Regions from separate parts of the Metabacillus rhizosphaerae genome, predicted to be linked through region 2. Evidence: predicted binding sites of a transcription regulator. Region 2 holds the regulator's gene; each other region holds the start of a gene.
The links. The regulator CtsR, encoded in region 2, represses protease genes until heat stress. The targets are predictions, from matches to a motif close to ATGGTCAATAAAGGTCAAACA.
Positions count from the first base shown of each region.

Region 1 (5,139 bases), 810 kb from region 2:
TACTTCTGTTTGGCAACCCCGTCAGATGATCATGGTATGCCATATGCTGTACCAAAGCTTGTGCTTTCTTTTGCTCTGTAATGTCCTTTGCAATTCCATAAATGCCCACAATTTTCTTTTCAATAACAATCGGTATATTTGTTACATTAACATAAACTAGTTTCCCCGATTTATGAACAACGTTTACATAAAGTGTATCGGTACTCCCTTTCGTTGCATTATCAAAAGCAGTCATTGCTTTTGATATATCATCCGGATGGATAATCTCCTCAAATGACATAGTTAATAACTCAGCTGAACTGTAACCTGTCAGGTGTTCACTGGCTTTATTAACATTAGTAAAATTTCCTGTTAAATCAAATGAGTAGACAGCATCCTTGTTATATTCAAAGAGAGACTGATAACGTTGTTCGTTGATCGTTAATTGTTCGATGAGCACCTTCTGTTCGGTAAGATCTTTCCCCATTGCTAAAAGCGCTGGCTTACCATTATACATAACTTTTGCTCCAGAACCCTCTACAATAATAGATTTTTTATCAAGTGTAAAAAGCTTATATTCCTGAAAATGTTGTTCCTTGCCTTTAAATAGATTATCCACTGAATTTTTAAAGTGTTCGATACTATCAGGATGAACAATTTTCTTAATTGATTTTCCAATTAATTGCTTCTCATGAGAAGCACCATATAATTTAATCGCTTCAGGATTTGCGTAAACAATTATGTCATCTTGAATTACAAGCAGTGCTATGGGAGATTTCTCAATAAGATTACGATAACGTTCTTCACTCTCAATCAGTTCCTTCTCCACCTGTTCAGTACGTTCTAACTTCTGTGACTGGCTGGTGAATTTTCTATCTATTACAGAAATCAAAATAAAAAAGAAAAGAATAACTACACTACCTATTCCTATTCCAACGGTTAAGTAAATATTATGGTTGATGGTTACATGCTCAGAAGCAGCAAGATGACTTGTCATTCCTACCATTGATAAAAAGTGCAAACACATTAAACTAATTCCCATAAGAATTCCGCTAATCATCTTCATACGAAAAATGCCTAATGAAGGAGATAACATATTCCGCATAAACATTTTTAGAATATAAAAGGTCGGTAATAAGGCGAATAGTGTCGCTACTAAAACTGAGAAAAAATTGTATTCAATTTGACCATGAAATGACTCCATTCCGCTAAAATGAAGTACGAGAAAGCTTATCCCCCAAATAAGACTTGCTAAGTTGCCATGAGCCCTACTTTTTTGAGCTTTTGCACTGATGATTAATGTCAAATACATAAGACTTATTGCAACTATTAAAGAAATAGACACATGAGATAAGTCAAATGAATGAAAGGGTATAAAAGCAAGCATTCCTAAAAAATGCGCCGTCCAAATCCCAATACCAATAGTAAAAGAACCATACCATATCCAAATTGTTTTCTTTCGCCCCTTTTGGTTTGAAAGGCGGTAAAGTATATCAAAACCAGTATAAGAAGATAAGATAGCAATAATAAATGAAACAACAAAAAGTAATGGATGATAGTTAGCAAAAAATGAATTAATCACTTAGTTCACCTCAAGTAAAGTAAAAAGAAATTCTCCTTAGGTCCGTAGCTTTGCGTCACCAACTTTCGCTGGGTTTGCCATTATCGAAGATTATATTACTTTTATCGTCATTTAATCCTGACTTTAGATGGTAAATTTCACAAAAAAATTTTTATATTCCTGAAAGTTAAAATTCAGGCACTTAAGTGGTTAAACTGAAACATGTGTACTAAAAAATCGTAGGGATCCTATCAAAGGATCCCACCGTTAGGTTTGACGTTCTAAAGTGCAATAAAGCTTAAATATAACTCATACATACTTGATAAGCTTTTTGTTAATTATATTCACCTTCATTGTACTTGGTTATTAAATAGGTAGTAACAAATACACGGCAATCTGGAGATAGCGAGCTGTTTAAAGGATGAATAATATCCCCAAAAGGTTCACCATTCAAGAATTTTATAACACCTTTAAATTCAGAACCCAATATCGCATCATAGCCTTTCACTTCTACAAAACACTTATTATCATCAATTCTCTTATAATCAACTGTTGTGACTGAATGAGGTTGTTCTTTATGCATTTTTATTCCTCCTCTATTGTTAAAAGGATAAAGAAAAGGTTTCTAAATTTAGATAAACTAAAATAATAAACAAGAAACTTGTCCATAAAAAATAACAAGGACCTGAGATTCACTCAAACCCTTGCTATCCTAAACATCTATGACGCGCTCGGAGGGATTCGAACCCCCGGCAGACGTGGTACCGGAAACCACCGCTCTATCCGACTGAGCTACGAGCGCAAAATATTCATACATCAGTAACGAAAATTATACGTGAACTTTACAATAATTTCAACTGTCTTTTTATAGCAAACACTATATTCTATTCCTAATCCAATTTCGATTATTTATACCGTTTGAAATGCAATAAATGTGGGAAACATGATAAACATGTTATGATTAACAAATACATAGTATAGTATAAATAAGGTCAATAAGGATCTTTGACCTTTTCGTTTGACCTTTATTGACCTTAGTTGTATGATGGAAATACATAAAGTATTACAACTGCTAGATGCATGTTTAGTATTATGTTCTAAAGGATTACATACTGGTATAAGTTTATCCTTTAGTGCAATCTTTCTTATTACGAAGGAGGAATAGAATAATGAATTTAATCCCTACAGTTATTGAACAAACAAATCGTGGTGAGCGTGCTTACGACATTTACTCTCGTCTATTGAAAGACCGCATTATTATGCTTGGAAGTGGAATTGACGATAACGTAGCAAACTCAATCGTATCTCAGCTATTATTTTTAGAAGCAGAGGATCCAGAAAAGGATATTTCCATTTATATTAACTCACCTGGTGGATCAATCACTGCTGGTATGGCAATTTATGACACGATGCAATTTATTAAACCACAAGTTTCAACAATTTGTATCGGTATGGCCGCTTCAATGGGTGCATTCTTACTTGCAGCTGGTGAAAAGGGTAAACGTTATGCACTTCCTAACAGTGAAGTAATGATTCACCAACCACTTGGCGGAGCACAAGGTCAGGCAACAGAAATTGAAATTGCTGCAAAGCGTATTCTTTTCTTGCGTGACAAATTAAACAAAATTCTTTCAGACCGTACTGGTCAGTCCTTAGATGTCATTGAGCGTGATACAGAGCGTGATAATTTCATGACTGCTAGTCGAGCTCTAGAGTATGGTTTAATTGATAAAGTATTAGACCGTAGCCCAATTGGCGAAAAGTAATATATAGTAAAAAGCTTACCATTGAAGGTAAGCTTTTTTCTTTTCTGTTATTTAAATAGGGTAAAAAATAGCACACCGTCTCTATTTCCTGAGCGGTGTGCTGCCTTTTGTTATCCTTCTTGCTGTACATAGTTAGCTAATGTATCTACTGCTTCTTCTTCGTCATTACCTTCTGCAATTAGTGTTATGATAGATCCTGAACTTATTGCTAAACTCATAAGCCCCATAATGCTTTTAGCATTTACCTTTTTTCCGTCTTTCTCTAAGAAAACATCTGATGCAAACCGGTTTGCTTCTTGAACAAATAGTGCTGCTGGACGAGCTTGTAAACCAGTTTTCAGGTGAACTTCAACTTTTTTTTCAACCATAGTTATCTCCTCTTCTCTTTTAATTAATTTATTATTTTAATGATAGCGGTTGGCCAGTTCGTAGTTGTTCTGCAATTTGGTCTAATTTTCGTAAGCGATGGTTTATACCAGATTTGCTAATTGTTCCGCTTGTTACCATTTCACCCAGTTCTTTTAATGTAACATCCTGATATTCGACTCGTAGCTTTGCTATTTCTCGAAGTTTATCGGGTAATGCATCTAGCCCAATTTTATTATCAATGAATCGAATATTTTCAACCTGTCTTAGTGCAGCACCAATCGTTTTGTTCAAATTGGCTGTTTCACAATTCACTAGACGATTAACAGAATTTCTCATGTCTCGGACAATTCTTACATCCTCAAAACGAAGTAATGCTTGATGGGCACCGATTATATTAAGAAGCTCGGTAATTTTTTCTGCTTCTTTTAAATACGTAATGAAGCCCTTTTTTCGTTCTAACGTCTTGCTGTTTAAATCAAATGTATTCATTAACTCGCAAAGAGAATCATTATGCTCTTTGTAAAGAGAGAAAATTTCGAGATGATAAGAGGAAGTTTCAGGATTGTTAACAGAGCCTCCTGCAAGAAATGCTCCACGAATATAAGAGCGTTTGCAACATTTCTTTTTCACCAGTGAGCTTGATATATTCCTTACAAAGGTAAAATCTTCCTCTAAAATATTTAAATCCTCTAAGATAGCCTTTGCCTTTTCAGCTAGGCGAACAATATAGACATTGTTCTTTTTCAATCGCATTTTTTTACGTACTAGTAATTCCACTGTGATATCATATTGTTTTTTTAATAATATATAGATACGCCTTGCAATAGCTGCATTTTCTGTTTGAATATCAACCATAATCACTCGGTTTGAAAATGAAAGGGATCCATTCATTCTAATAAGTGCAGATAGCTCTGCTTTTAGGCAGCAAGGCTTTAGTTCTAAGTTTGTTAGTTCCTTTTTTGTTTCAGATGCAAATGACAACCACTGCACCCCCATTCTAAGACATGCACTTATGTCATTTCTTGCTGAAGGATTCCATAAAGTAGCTTTGCCACTTTATTTGTATCATGTCTAATAACACTATTTTCGTAACTTACAATTTTATCTGTGATGACCTCAAGGCCTAATGATTTTAATGCCTCGATATCAAAATGTACTGGCTTTGCAAGCTCCTCTTCATATAACGATTTGATATGATCAGGAATTTCTTCTTCATTAACAAGAATGGTATTCATAAATGTGCATCTCATATGATCATATAATGCTTTAACATGATCACTTGCAGAAAAATTCAATGTTTCTCCTGCTTGTGTCATCACATTACAAATGTAAACCTTTTTTGCTTTTGCTTTACAAACCTCTTCGCCTATTTTTGGAACAAGAAGGTTAGGGAGAATACTTGTGTACAGACTTCCAGGCCCAATTATAATTAAATCCGCTTCTCTAATCACATCAATTGTTTCA
Region 1 is NZ_CP147403.1:1,384,536-1,389,674, reverse strand. It holds gene WCV66_RS06650 (EAL domain-containing protein) at 1-1,561, opposite strand, end outside; cyclic di-GMP riboswitch class I at 1,563-1,650, opposite strand; gene WCV66_RS06645 (hypothetical protein) at 1,875-2,123, opposite strand; tRNA gene WCV66_RS06640 (tRNA-Arg) at 2,267-2,342, opposite strand; gene clpP (ATP-dependent Clp endopeptidase proteolytic subunit ClpP) at 2,710-3,306, shown strand; gene WCV66_RS06630 (HPr family phosphocarrier protein) at 3,417-3,674, opposite strand; gene whiA (DNA-binding protein WhiA) at 3,706-4,656, opposite strand; gene WCV66_RS06620 (gluconeogenesis factor YvcK family protein) at 4,686-5,139, opposite strand, start outside.
Region 1: the regulator CtsR is predicted to act here: its motif matches at 2,556-2,576, upstream of clpP (ATP-dependent Clp endopeptidase proteolytic subunit ClpP).

Region 2 (5,139 bases):
AGCTGTCCTTAGTACGAGAGGACCGGGATGGACGCACCGCTGGTGTACCAGTTGTCTTGCCAAAGGCATAGCTGGGTAGCTATGTGCGGAAGGGATAAGTGCTGAAAGCATCTAAGCATGAAGCCCCCCTCAAGATGAGATTTCCCATAGCGTAAGCTAGTAAGATCCCTGAAAGATGATCAGGTTGATAGGTCTGAGGTGGAAGCGCGGTGACGTGTGGAGCTGACAGATACTAATCGATCGAGGACTTAACCTAATAAAAGCGTTAAATGAAGTGAATTGAATTGTGTATCGTTATCTAGTTTTGAAGGAATATCCTTCAACTTCATAAATTATCTGGTAATGATGGCGAAGAGGCCACACCCGTTCCCATGCCGAACACGGAAGTTAAGCTCTTCAGCGCCGATGGTAGTTGGGGGTTTCCCCCTGTGAGAGTAGGACGTTGCCAGGTAAGAGAGAAAAAGATCAGTAGAGATACTGGTCTTTTTTGTATATATAAAGAACCTTCTCTGCCTATGAACTTTTTATTACCCTAAGTTGTTCAAGAAGTCTAATGTTTTAAAAAGTCCCAAGAAAAAATGACTAGAAAATTATTATCCAACTTATAGCTTCCAGATACTAAATCTACATAAAACTGACGAATTTCTTTTTAATTCAATAGTATTGAGCAATACTTTTAGAGTAATTTAATGTCCTAAAAATATAAAAGGATCAAAAATATTCATTGAAAATTATTCGATAATTGTGTTTTGAAGACAGACATTTGAGTATATATATATAAGATCACATATTTATAGCTAAAGAGGCGAAATGAATGAATATGCTTGAATTATTAAATCAAGATACATATACCATGTTTGCTCGTATATTTATAGCGACCCTTTTATGTGGAGTAATTGGATTGGAACGTGAATTTAAAAATCATCCAGCAGGATTTCGAACCCATTTACTAGTGGGAATAGGATCTTGTTTAATGATGATTTTATCTCTATATGGTTTCAAAAGTTATATAGATAATGATCCCAATATTCGGTTTGATCCAGCTAGGATTCCATCATATGTTATTAGTGGTATAGGGTTTTTAGGTGGTGGAACGATTCTAGTAAAGGGTGCAACTGTAAGAGGGCTAACGACAGCTGCATCAATATGGATCGTGGCTGGTTTAGGTTTAGTTATAGGTGCCGGAATGTATGTAGTAGCATTTTTTACTACAGCAATGGTTTTAATGTGTTTAATATTCTTAAATCAACTTGAAAATTATATGAATGTTAAAAGGGCAAGGAGGAAAATGAAAATATCCGTAGATTCCCGCAAGACTACGATTGATCAAGTAATTCAAAAATTAACATCATATGATGTAACAACCCATAAGATAGTAATGACATCTTGTAGGAAAGATAAAGATAGCAATGTTGTGTTTCATTATCAATTAGATATTGATATATCTTCTGTTTCACATACTGATTTAGAAAAGATACTGGTAGAGAATCACGAAGTGGAAAAAATATTTTAAATACGTTTTACTTCCTCTTATTTTGGCAATATTTAAATTGAAACAGAAAAGTTGAAAAATTTTTCTGTTCGTTTTATAGTAATATTAAAGTCAAATATAGTCAAAGTCAGTGAGGGGGAGGTTGAGTGAGAAATATTTCAGACATTATTGAACAGTATTTGAAAAAGGTACTAGATAGTAGTGGCAAGGAAATAGTCGAGATTAAACGAAGTGAAATTGCAGATAAATTTCAGTGTGTGCCTTCACAGATCAATTACGTTATTAATACAAGGTTTACAATTGAAAGAGGCTACGTTGTTGAAAGTAAGCGTGGTGGCGGCGGCTATATTCGGATTATTAAGGTTCGCGCAAATAATCAGGCACACCTCTTAGATCAAATCTTACACTTGATTCATCACCGCCTTTCCCAGGCATCTGCTGAGGACATTATAGGTCGGCTTGTAAGTGAGGAAGTTATTTCTTCCCGCGAAGCTAAATTAATGTTAAGTGTAATTGATCGTTCAGTCCTTTATATTGAGCTCCCTCATAGGGACGAATTAAGGGCAAGGATGTTTAAGGCCATGATAACTTCATTGAAATATAAGTGAAAGTAGGGGAGACGGATGATCTGCCAGGAGTGTAATGAAAGACCGGCAACGTTTCACTTTACAAAAGTGATTAATGGAGAAAAAACGGAAGTCCACATATGTGAACATTGCGCACATGAAAATAGTGAACTTTTTATGTTTAATGTTAACACAGGATTTTCTTTAAATAATTTATTAACTGGATTGCTTAACATGGAATCTGATATTGCTAATACAGAGGAACAAAATGTTTTTAAAGCTAGTGATGTACCACAATGTGATCGATGTAAAATGACCTTACATCAGTTTAAAAAGGTTGGAAGATTTGGCTGTTCAAATTGTTATCCTACTTTTAAAAATCATATAACCCCAATACTTAAACGAGTTCATGGCGGGAACACTGTTCACTCAGGAAAAATCCCTGAGCGAATAGGGGGAGATATTCATATCCGCAAGCAAATCGATGAGCTGAAAACTAAAATTCATGAATTCATTGTACAGGAAGAGTTTGAGCAAGCTGCTAAAGTAAGAGATCAAATAAGATCTCTTGAGAAAAGGATAAGTAGCTTTCATGAGGAGGGATCATAATCATGTCACTCCAAAATTTTATGAATAAGGCAATGAGTGCTTGGATGAGTCAAGAAGGACCGGATTCGGACATTGTATTAAGTAGTCGGATTCGCTTAGCACGTAATATGGAACAGTTTAAATTTCCTACAGTTTCTACTAATGAAGAATCACAAGAAGTTCTTAACTTCTTTGAAACAACATATGCAAATAAAACATTTCAGGAAATTGGTCAGCTGGAGCTGCTTAAGATGAACGATATGCAGCCCATTCAGAAAAGGGTTTTAGTAGAAAAGCATCTAATAAGTCCTAATCTAGCTGATAACTCTATTTATGGTGGATGTTTACTTTCTGAAAATGAGGAAGTTAGCATAATGTTAAATGAAGAGGACCATATCCGGATTCAATGTTTATTTCCAGGATTTCAACTTGAGGAAGCGTTGGATATGGCGAACAAGTTAGATGATTGGATTGAAGAAGAGGTAGACTACGCTTTTGATGAAAGAAGGGGATACTTAACCAGTTGTCCTACGAATGTGGGGACTGGATTAAGGGCATCGGTCATGATGCATTTACCTGCATTAGTACTTACCCAAAAAGTTAATAGAATTATCCCAGCAATTAATCAGCTTGGATTAGTAGTAAGAGGCATATATGGTGAGGGTAGTGAGGCCATCGGCAACATTTTTCAGATTTCAAATCAAATAACATTAGGTAAGTCTGAGAAAGATATTGTTGAAGATCTTATTAGTGTGGTTCAACAATTAATTACCCAAGAAAGAGCTACTCGTGAAGCTCTTTACAACTCATCCCAAAACCAGCTAGAAGACAGAGTGTATAGATCATTCGGAACTTTGACTTATAGCCGAATAATTGAATCGAATGAGACAGCAAAATGTTTGTCTGATGTTAGATTGGGAATTGATTTAGGAATTATTAAAGATATATCTCGTAATATTCTCAATGAACTTATGATTTTAACTCAACCTGGATTTTTACAACAATATTTTGGTGGACCATTACGTCCAAATGAAAGAGATGTTCGCCGAGCTGCTTTAATAAGAGAGCGGCTAAACTTAGAAATGGAACGTAATAAATGGATGGAGGATGATGAATCATGATGTTTGGAAGATTTACAGAGCGCGCACAAAAGGTACTTGCTTTAGCACAAGAAGAAGCAGTTCGTTTAGGACATAACAATATAGGTACAGAACATATTTTACTGGGGCTAGTTAGTGAAGGTGAAGGGATTGCAGCTAAGGCTTTACTTGCATTAGGACTAGGCCCAGAAAAGATCCAAAAAGAGGTAGAAGGTTTAATTGGAAGAGGTCAAGATGCTTCTCAAACAATCCACTACACACCTAGAGCTAAGAAAGTAATTGAACTATCAATGGATGAAGCAAGAAAGTTAGGTCATTCTTATGTAGGAACAGAACATATTTTGTTAGGACTTATACGTGAAGGTGAGGGTGTCGCGGCAAGAGTCCTTAACAATCTAGGTGTAAGCTTGAATAAAGCAAGACAACAGGTTCTTCAGCTATTGGGCAGTAATGAAACATCTTCAAATCATCAAGGTGGAGGTATGACCAATGCTAATACACCTACACTTGATAGTCTTGCAAGAGACTTAACTTCGATTGCGAGAGAAGGCAGTTTAGATCCAGTTATCGGGAGAAGTAAAGAAATTCAACGTGTTATTGAAGTATTAAGTCGCCGTACAAAAAATAACCCAGTCTTAATTGGTGAGCCAGGTGTTGGTAAAACAGCAATAGCAGAGGGGCTAGCTCAACAAATCGTTCAGAATGAGGTTCCTGAAATCTTACGTGATAAGCGCGTAATGACACTTGATATGGGTACGGTAGTTGCTGGTACAAAATACCGTGGTGAATTTGAAGATAGACTTAAAAAAGTGATGGATGAAATCCGCCAAGCTGGTAATATTATTCTATTTATCGATGAGTTACACACATTGATTGGTGCTGGTGGTGCAGAGGGAGCAATCGATGCTTCTAATATTTTGAAACCTTCATTAGCTAGGGGTGAATTACAGTGTATTGGTGCAACTACACTTGATGAGTACCGAAAATACATTGAGAAAGATGCTGCATTAGAACGTAGATTCCAACCAATTCAGGTCGATGAGCCAACAGCTGAAGAAAGTGTTCAAATCTTAAAAGGCTTGCGTGACCGCTATGAAGCGCATCATAGAGTATCGATTACAGATGAAGCAATTGATGCTGCTGTAAAATTATCTGATCGTTATATTTCTGATCGCTTCCTACCAGATAAAGCGATTGATTTAATTGATGAGGCTGGCTCAAAGGTACGATTACGTTCATTCACGACACCACCAAACTTAAAAGAGCTAGAACAAAAGCTTGATGAAATCCGCAAAGAAAAAGATGCTTCTGTACAAAGTCAGGAGTTTGAAAAAGCGGCATCCCTACGTGATACGGAGCAAAGATTACGTGAACAGCTTGAAGAAACGAAGAA
Region 2 is NZ_CP147403.1:573,388-578,526, reverse strand. It holds rRNA gene WCV66_RS02960 (23S ribosomal RNA) at 1-256, shown strand, start outside; rRNA gene rrf (5S ribosomal RNA) at 336-451, shown strand; gene WCV66_RS02950 (MgtC/SapB family protein) at 821-1,513, shown strand; gene WCV66_RS02945 (CtsR family transcriptional regulator) at 1,639-2,100, shown strand; gene WCV66_RS02940 (UvrB/UvrC motif-containing protein) at 2,116-2,667, shown strand; gene WCV66_RS02935 (protein arginine kinase) at 2,670-3,767, shown strand; gene clpC (ATP-dependent protease ATP-binding subunit ClpC) at 3,764-5,139, shown strand, end outside.

Region 3 (5,139 bases), 1.8 Mb from region 2:
GCTCATCGCCCGCCCCACGGAAAGCGAGCATCCTCTCGCTGCAATCAACCAACCCAATACTATTTTAAAAGCAACAAAGTTTGCGAAAACAGCCAAAAATTTAAAGTATTAAATTTTTATTGTTTTATAAAAATCTTCATATGTATCTAAATAGAAGTCAGCCCCTTCTGCTTCATTCTGAAACAAACATGTATGCAGGCCAATTTCTTTTGCTGGGACTATATCGAGGACACGATCTCCTACAGCTAAATCTAATTTATACTTATCATGTAAGTAACGATATGCAGTAGGATCAGGTTTTCTTGGAAAACCATCGTCTCCAGCTACAATTTCTTGAAAGTAATGATTCCAACCAAAATAATCAAGAATTGTTTGAACTTCTTCTCTCGGCTTATGTGTCATAATGACATTTAGATTTGATTGTTTTAATACGTCTTCAACAAATGGAAATGGTCGTTTTTTTTCTGGCGATATTGCTCGTTCCTTCAGTTTAAATTCAGCTATTTGATCTTCTGATAGTTGAAAGAAAGCTGTTGCATGTGTAAAAGATTTCTTAAGTTCTAAAAAAATTTCATCAGGTGGAACACTCCCCTTTAATACTTCGTGCAAAACATTTGTAAATGCTTTGTAAGTATCAAATAATGTTCCATCGAAGTCCCATAAGATGTTCAACATTGTCTTCCTTTCATTGTAAAAAATCTATTTTTTAATTCCACGATAACGAGCAGTAGTTAGCTCAATAATATACGGCTCAAGATCTGGCATTTTTGCAAGCCTAGCTAATTGGATTGCAAATTCTATATCATATGGCACTCGTACAAATTGAATTGAGAAGCTAGAACTTTTCTCAGAAAAACCATATTGTCCCTCTAAAATAACATAAGAAGCTTGTGTTACATCAAGAGGATTACCCACACTACCAGTATTAAATAACGTTTTACCTTGAATATGCTGAATAAAGGCGTTGTGAACATCACCATAACCAACAATATCTGGCTGTTTATTTTTCACACCTGTATGAACGGAATTCTCAAACATACTTAACCTTTTTTCAACAGAGTCCCAAGGTTGAATACGTGTATATAAGCTAAATGGTGATGCATGGAATAATCGAATGGACCTACCACTCATATAAAAATCAAACGAAAATGGAAGAGTTTCTAAATAAATACATTGTTCATTTCTAAGTTGGTTTTGGTGCCATTTTAATGTTTCAAATTCTGTTTCCTTTGTAATAAAGTCGTCCCAATTTCCTTTAACAACAACCTCACAAACCTCTCGTATCCTATCAATAGCGGCGCTTGAATCGGGCCCTTTTCCTACTAAATCACCTAAACAAAAAATGCGTTGGATTTGCCTGGAATGAATATCCTTTAAAACTGCATCAAGAGCAGGGATGTTGCCATGTATATCAGATATTATCGCAATACGTTCCAAAATACCCCTCCAAATCAAATAATTAAACGATTCGACCTCTTAATATTATCATACAGTAACTACTTTCTTGGTGCTTTTTTTACAATTAATAAAGCTAGCGTTCCTAAACAAACATAGCCAAAAATTGGGTATAATGATGAAATCAATGAGCTGTACCCGATCTTACTAATAAATGCAGCGATACACAAAATTGCACATACGATTATCATGCGCGGAATTTTCAAATAGGTTGCCACTTGTTTTTCAAGTCCAAAAAGATTGCCAATAACTGATGTAAAGACCTCACCATAAATGACAGCTATATATATGAAGTAAAATGCATAAAACGCTGTTTTCATTACTTCTGCCATCGGGATATCAAACTGCGTTAAACTTGGCAAAGTTGAAAGAGCGATATGACTACTAATTAATATAACTGTTAAAAAAAATCCACCTAGCATTCCACCTCTTTTTAAAACTTTCTCATCATTAATCTCACTAGCTAGCGGAACTAGTACTGCTGAAGCCATTGTCAAATTAAAAGCAGCATAAGAAAATGCAGATAAAATCCATTTGAATTGATCGGATGTTTCAGAAGGTATTAAATATAATGGGTCAAGGGAAAAAGATTGAAATGCTAGCATCACACTAAATAAAATTAACATTGGAACCACAATGATGTTTACGCTGAATAATCCCTTAATACCAAAAGCCATCACAGCAATAGTTAGCAAAATCGTAATGATTACTCCTAACCTTATAGAAAGGTCAAGCTGTTCCTTAAAGATTGCACCTGCACCTGATAGCATAATAGATGTTAAGCCCAAGAGAACGATCAACATAAAAACATTCACAAAGCCGCCAATCTTAGCGCCAAATAAAAAAGTCATTAAATCTTGATAGGATGTTGCCTTAATTCTTTTTGATAAGATGAGCATTTTCGTTCCAATTGATATAAAAAGAAAACCGGCTAAAAGAATTCCTGCTAGTCCAAAAACACCGTACTTCGTGAAAAATTCAACGATTTCCCTACCTGTCGCAAACCCAGCACCAACTACAGTACCAACGTAAACAGCTGCAACCTGAAGGGAAGAAACCCAAGATCTTCGCATCTAACACACCTCACTCAAGTTAAACAATGCTTGTATCATTATATGAAGAAAACCCTAGATGATTCTTCCCTCTTCAAAACTATGAATTTTGGTAATACTTACAAATGAATTTTTAGAGTCTAAATACTTGAAAGTCAAAAAAGGTCAAAGTATACTATGGTCAAGGAAGGTCAAATCAAAGATCTTTTTTTTTTCACTTATTAGTCAGATAAGATCAAAGTTTCTTATAAAACAATAAAATTCAAAATTGAAAAGGGGTTTTCATTTATGATGTGTGAAAATTGTCAAAAAAACCACGCTACTGTACATGTAAACTTTCAAATAAATAAACAACAAAAACAAATCACATTGTGTCAGGACTGCTTCTCCGCTTATAAACAAACGATTCCTACTGGTGGCATAAATGGATTTTCTTCATATCCATTTGATTTATTTTTAAAAGGATTTCATTCAAGTCAACAATCACAAGGGGCACAACCACAAACTCAGCCTCAACATGGTAGTGGATTCCTTGATCAACTTGGTCGAAATTTAACACATGCTGCTCGTGCCGGTCTAATTGATCCAGTGATTGGCCGTGATGAAGAAGTAGAGCGAGTAATCGAGATTTTAAATCGACGCAATAAAAACAATCCTGTATTAATCGGGGAACCTGGTGTTGGTAAAACAGCTGTTGTCGAGGGTCTTGCGCTACAAATTGCGAATGGGACTGTTCCATCTAAATTAAGAAACAAAGAAGTGTACCTTTTAGATGTTGCTTCACTTGTGGCAAGCACCGGGATTAGGGGTCAATTTGAAGAACGGATGAAAAAAATCATAGATGAACTACAAAACCGTAAAAATATTATTTTATTCATCGATGAAATTCATCAGCTTGTAGGAGCTGGTTCTGCAGAAGGTTCTATGGATGCTGGAAACATATTAAAACCAGCATTGGCCCGCGGAGAGCTTCAAGTTGTTGGTGCAACAACTCTAAAAGAATATCGTACTATTGAAAAAGACGCTGCCTTAGAACGACGCTTTCAGCCTATTATTGTACAAGAACCTTCAATCGATAAAGCAGTAAGCATTCTAAAGGGAATCCAAGCGAAATATGAAAACTTTCATCACGTCACATACACGGATGAAGCGATTAATGCCTGTGTAACATTATCACATCGTTACATTCAGGACAGATTCCTACCTGATAAAGCTATTGATCTTCTTGACGAAGCAGGATCTAAAAAAAACTTAGCGTTATCTAACGTAAATGATGAACAGGTTAAGGTTCGCTTAGTTCAATTATCTAAACAAAAACAAGACGCAACAGAAAACGAAAACTATGAATTAGCTGCTAAATTAAGAGATGAAGAGGTTCGTTTAGAAGCTCAATTAAACCAACAGGGGAATCCTGAAAAACTGCTCGTAGATGTAGATGATATTCAAGCGATCATCGAGAAGAAAACGGGTATCCCAGTTGGCAAGCTTCATGAAAACGAGCAATCAAAAATGAAACATCTAGAACAAAACCTTTTAGAAAAGGTGATTGGCCAAGCAGAAGCGGTTAAAAAGGTAACAAAGGCAATTAGAAGAAGCCGCGCAGGCTTAAAATCAAAAACAAGACCAATTGGTTCCTTCCTCTTTGTTGGACCTACTGGAGTTGGTAAAACTGAATTAACAAAAACATTGGCAGAAGAGTTATTTGGTTCAAAAGATGCGATGATCCGTCTAGACATGAGTGAATATATGGAAAAACATGCCATTTCAAAAATTATTGGCTCCCCTCCTGGCTATGTTGGTCATGATGAGGCAGGACAACTAACGGAAAAGGTTCGCCGAAACCCATACAGTATTATCTTATTAGATGAAATCGAAAAAGCTCATCCTGATGTTCAGCATATCTTCTTGCAAATCTTAGAAGACGGAAGACTTACAGATAGCCAAGGTCGTACGGTTAGCTTCAAAGACACTGTTATTATTATGACAAGTAATGCAGGCGTTGGAGAAAAGCGAATCAAAGTAGGCTTCGAAACACCAACAAACGAAGCAATGCAAGAAAGCCAGCTTTTACATTCATTAGGCTCTTTCTTTAAGCCGGAATTCTTAAATCGATTTGATAACATTATTGAATTTTCTTCTCTTGAAAAGGAGGATCTATTCAAAATTGTTACATTAATGCTAGATGAATTATCAAATACACTAGCTGAACAAGAGGTCTTCTTATCCGCTACAGATCAAGCAAAAGAAAAGCTTGCATTTTTAGGCTATCATCCCGCTTTTGGAGCTAGACCACTTCGTCGTGTGATTCAAGAACATGTAGAAGATAAGATAACAGATCTTCTTTTAGATGAAGGTCAAATAACAAGTGTAACTATTGATGTAAAAAATGATGAAATTGTAATATCACAATAAACATGAGGAGGAGGACTTTTAAGTCATCCTCCTCCTATTTGTTTTCACCTAGATACTCATTACAACCTAAAACAATTATGTTAAAATTTTCATATACTATTTAGAATACATATTGATATGAGTCTATTTTCAACAAGTTTTAAATTGAATAAGAGTTCAAAGAAAGGAGTACATATGATTTTTTTTAGACGATTTTTCCTAAAAGTTGTACAAATGAATA
Region 3 is NZ_CP147403.1:4,411,313-4,416,451, forward strand. It holds gene WCV66_RS21425 (HAD-IA family hydrolase) at 109-675, opposite strand; gene WCV66_RS21430 (metallophosphoesterase family protein) at 700-1,437, opposite strand; gene WCV66_RS21435 (hypothetical protein) at 1,497-2,528, opposite strand; gene WCV66_RS21440 (ATP-dependent Clp protease ATP-binding subunit) at 2,796-4,919, shown strand; gene WCV66_RS21445 (potassium channel family protein) at 5,094-5,139, shown strand, end outside.
Region 3: the regulator CtsR is predicted to act here: its motif matches at 2,685-2,705, upstream of WCV66_RS21440 (ATP-dependent Clp protease ATP-binding subunit).